Regions from separate parts of the Micromonospora sagamiensis genome, predicted to be linked through region 1. Evidence: riboswitches for the same ligand, from Rfam matches in the RefSeq annotation. Region 1 holds a riboswitch; the other holds the start of a gene.
What was found. Region 1 has a riboswitch for S-adenosylmethionine ahead of thrC (threonine synthase). Riboswitches for the same ligand answer to the same signal wherever they lie in the genome.

Region 1 (2,195 bases):
ACGGTCACCCCGCCGGCCGTCTCGGCGAAGACCCCGGTGGTCCGGGCGAGCAGCCGGATCCCCGCGCGGATCTCCTCGTCGTCGGCGTGGTCCATCCACCCACCGGTACGCCGCACCGCCTCCAGGGCGTAGAGGCCGGCCGCCGGGTCGCCGATGTTCAACGACTTGGCGATACCGGTCGGCTTGACCGGGGTGATGGTGTCGGTGTCGGCGTGCAGGGCGGTGGCGATCGGGTTGCAGCCGGTCGACTGTGCGCCGAACACCTTCCAGCCGCCGGCCGGGGCCTCGACCAGCCCGATCTCGACCAGCTCGCTGAACGCCTTGTCGATCTTGGTGAGCAGTTCGCCGCTGGCCATCGGGATGACCACCTGCGCCGGGATCCGCCAGCCGAGCTGTTCGGCCACCTCGTACCCGAGGGTCTTCGACCCCTCGGCGTAGTAGGGACGGACGTTCACATTGACGAACGCGGTGTCCTCGAACTCGTCGGTCTCGACCAGTTCGCCGCAGAGGCGGTTCACGTCGTCGTACGAGCCGTCGATGGCGACCAGGTCGCCGCCGTACACGGCGGTGGTGATCACCTTGCCCTGTTCCAGGTCACCCGGGATGAAGACCACCGAGGGCACGCCGGACCGGGCGGCGTGCGCGGCCACGGAGTTCGCCAGGTTGCCCGTCGAGGCACAGGCGAAGCGGGTGAAGCCGAGCGCGCGGGCGGCGGTCAGCGCCACCGAGACCACCCGGTCCTTGAACGAGTGGGTCGGGTTGGCGCTGTCGTCCTTGATCCAGAGCGGGGCGGTGATGCCCAGCTCGGCGGCGAGGTTGCCGGCGGCGACCAGCGGGGTCAGCCCGGGGTCGAGGGTGACCCGGGTGGCCGGGTCCTGGCCGGCGGGCAGGAGGGCGGCGTACCGCCAGAGGTTCTGCGGGCCGGCCTCGATCTGCTCCCGGGTGACCCGCGCCAGCGCGGCGGTGTCGTAGTCGACCTCCAGCGGGCCGAAGCACTCGTAGCAGGCGTGCTGGGCGGCGAGCGGGTACCGGGCCGAACAGGCGCGACAGACGAGGGCGCGGGCGGGGCTGGCGGTGGTGTCGATACCGGGGGCGACGATCGTCGACGTCATGTCGAGGGTCCTCTCATCTTTCCCCGCGTCGCACCCTGCGGCGGGGACGGATTTGGCACCTGCCCCGTCGGACGCTCAGCTCTGAGCGCACGGGGTGGTTGCCGGGGCGTCGTCGGGCCGTATCCCTCAGCCCCTCTGGATGAGGTATTCAGTTGTGCAGCAGATTCTACGAGCGGCCTGCGCTTTTGCCGACCCTCCTTCCCACGCTGTGAGCCACCTCGCCCTCGCCGGTCCCCGGCGGGAGGGTGGGCCCCGGGGCAGGAGGGATAGGGTGCGGCGGTGTTGGCGGCTGCGCTGGGGTGCGGGGTGGCGGGGGCGCTCGTCCCGGCGGTGGCGTACCGCCTCGCCGTGCCGTACGGGCAGCCCGTCCGGCGGGACTGTGCCGCGTGCGGTGCCCCGCTGGCGGCCGGGGCACGCGGGTGGGTGGCGGCCCGGTGCGGGTGCGGACACCGGCTGGGGGTGCCACGCTGGCTGACCGCTTCGATCGCCGGGTTGGCCGGTGGGCTGCTCGGGGCGGCGCTGGGACCGGTGGCCGTACTGCCGCTCTTCCTCGCCCTCACGGTGCTCGGCGTGCTGCTCGGCGTCATCGACGTCGCCTGCCAGCGGCTGCCCGACCAGGTGGTGCTGCCGGCACTGGCGGCCACTCCGGTGCTGCTCGGTGCCGTCGCCCTGCGGAGCGGTGCGTGGGACGACTGGTGGCGAGGGTTGCTCGCCTGCCTGGTGGTCGGCCTGGTCCTCACCGGGATGGTGCTGCTGCCCGGCGGTGGCCTCGGCGTCGGTGACGCGAAGGTGGGCGCGCTGCTCGGCTGGTACCTGGGCTGGCTGGGATGGGAGGCGGTGGTCCTGGGCGTGGTGCTGCCCTGGGTGGTGAACGTCCCCGTGCTGCTGGTGCTCCTCGCCACCCGCCGGGTCGGTTGGCGGACGGCGATGCCCTTCGGTCCGGCGCTCCTGGTCGGCGCGCTGCTGGCGGTGCCGGCGGTCACCTGGTGGCCGGCGGTCACGGCCTCCTGAGCCCGCCGTCCCGCGATCCGCGGATCAGCCCTCGACCGGCACTGGCATCCATTCAGTACTGTCCCGCTCACC
Region 2 (2,195 bases), 2.3 Mb from region 1:
CGGTGCTCGGCGGCGAGGGTGGCCGCCACCTCGGCGGAGTCCCGGCCGGCGACCACGAACGACACGATGCCGACCCGGTCGGCCGCGGGGCCGAACGTCCGCAGCTCGACGAGGTGCGACAGTGCCGCGATGCCGGTACGCAACCGGGTCAGCAATGCCTGCTCACGGCGGTGCAGGGCGGCGCGGTCCGCGGTGGTGAGCGCGGTACAGACCGCCGCCAGGGCCACCGCACCGAGCAGGTTCGGGGTGCCGGCCTCGTGCCGCCCCGGGCCGGTGGTCCAGCGCACGTCGTGCGTCGCCGGCCCGACGTGCCGGGTGGCCCCGCCGCCGAGAAGGTACGGCGGGGCGGCGTCCAGCCAGTCCGCCCGTCCGACGAGCACGCCGGCACCGAACGGGGCGTACAGCTTGTGCCCGGACGCGGCGAGGTAGTCCACGTCGAGCGCCGCCAGGTCGACGGGAACGTGCGGTGCCAGCTGGGCGGCGTCCAGCGCGACGCGGGCGCCGTACCGGTGGGCCACCTGGGCGAGTTCGGCCACCGGCCAGCACTCCCCGGTGACGTTGCTCGCGCCGGTGACCGCTACCAGGATCGGCGCACTCGGGTCGGACCCGCGACGCAGTTCACGCAGGGCGGCGGCGAGCCCGCGTACCGCCGCGTGCGGAGAGTCGGGCACCGGCAGTCGGAGTGCCCCGGCGGGCCAGGGCAGCAGGTTGGCGTGGTGTTCGGCGGCGAAGGTCACGACCTTGGTGCCGGCGGGAAGCACGTGGGCGAGCAGGTTGAGCGCGTCGGTGGTGTTCCGGGTGAAGATCACGTGATCCTCGGGGCGGGCGGAGAAGAAGTCGCCGACGGTCTGCCGGGCCCGCTCGTACGCGAGGGTGCAGCGCCGGGAGAGGGCGCCGGCACCCCGGTGCACGCTGGCGTGCCAGGGCAGCAGCTCGGCCACCGCGTCGGCGGCGGCACGGGCGCAGGGTGCGGAGGCGGCGTAGTCGAGGTTGACCTCGCCGGGCACTCCGAGCACCTGGAGCGGCGGGTACGGCGGTTGCGGTGCCGGACGGAGTCCGGCACGCAGGGGCGACGGTACGAGGGCAGTGGTCATGGCAGACCTCCGGCAGTCCAGGGACCCCGGAACGGCAGCTGGACGGGGTCCGCGCTTGCCCAGCACCTGATCGCGCTGGGCCGGGTCATCACCCGGGGCACCCCACCGCGAACCTCGACGAGGGTTGCCGGCCAGCAAGCCGGGGCTTGTCGCTGGCACTCATGACCTGGGCCGCAGCTTAGCTGCCGGACGCGGTCCGGCCAAATCCGGGCAGCTACGTGGTGGGCATCTGCTGGTGCTGCGCCACGATGCTGTCGGTGATCTCGCTGGGCGGCACCGGGTGACCGAAGTACCAGCCCTGCCCGCTGTCGCAGCCGGTGGCGGCCATGCGGTCGGCCTGCTGGGAGGTCTCGATACCTTCGGCGGTCACGGTGAGACCGAGCTGGTGGCCGAGCGACACGACGGTGGTGAGGAAATCGTCGTCCGTGGCGGGGTGGTGGATCGTCGCTCGCCTGATCGTCGGTGTCGACGGACGGGTCAGGCTGGCGTCGAGTTTGAGGCCGTGCAGGGGTAGGGCGCGGAGGTTGGCCAGGTTCGCGTAGCCGACACCAAAGTCGTCGATGACGAGTCGGACCCCGAGTTTCATCAGCGCGGTCAGGGTGTCCGTCACGGTACCGGTCAGTTCGATCACCGCCTGCTCGGTGACTTCGAGCTGGAGCAGGCTCGGCGGCAGGCCGGTCCGGTCGAGGACCTGGGAGACGGCCCCGGCCATGCCGCTCTGGTGGAGCTGGCGCACCGATACGTTCACGCTGACGTACAGACCGGGCTGGAGGCTCTGCCAGCGGCTGGCCTGGCGGCACGCCTGCTCCAGCAGGTGGTTGCCCAGCGCCACGACGAGGCCGGTGCGTTCGGCGAACTCGATGAACCGGGCGGCACCCAAGAGGCCGAGCTGGGGATGGTGCCAGCGGGCCAGTGCCTCCACCCCGGTCAGCCGGCCGGACCGGAGATCGACGATGGGCTGGTAGGCGAGGGTGAACTCGCCCCGCCGCAGGGCCGCCGGCATGGCCGCCGACAGTCGGTAACGTTCGGCGTCGGCGTTGCTGCGTGCCCGGTCGAACTGACGCCAGGTGGCCTTCCCGTCCGCCTTGGCCCAGTGCAGCG

Region 2: another riboswitch for S-adenosylmethionine. It lies ahead of IGA62_RS00320 (aminotransferase class V-fold PLP-dependent enzyme); the one in region 1 lies ahead of thrC (threonine synthase).

What each region holds. Positions count from the first base shown of each region.
Region 1 covers NZ_AP023438.1:2,349,587-2,351,781, forward strand. The annotation lists gene thrC (threonine synthase) at 1-1,112, opposite strand, end outside; SAM riboswitch class I at 1,123-1,258, opposite strand; gene IGA62_RS09995 (A24 family peptidase) at 1,392-2,123, shown strand.
Region 2 covers NZ_AP023438.1:88,697-90,891, forward strand. The annotation lists gene IGA62_RS00320 (aminotransferase class V-fold PLP-dependent enzyme) at 1-1,094, opposite strand, end outside; SAM riboswitch class IV at 1,141-1,261, opposite strand; gene IGA62_RS00325 (putative bifunctional diguanylate cyclase/phosphodiesterase) at 1,309-2,195, opposite strand, start outside.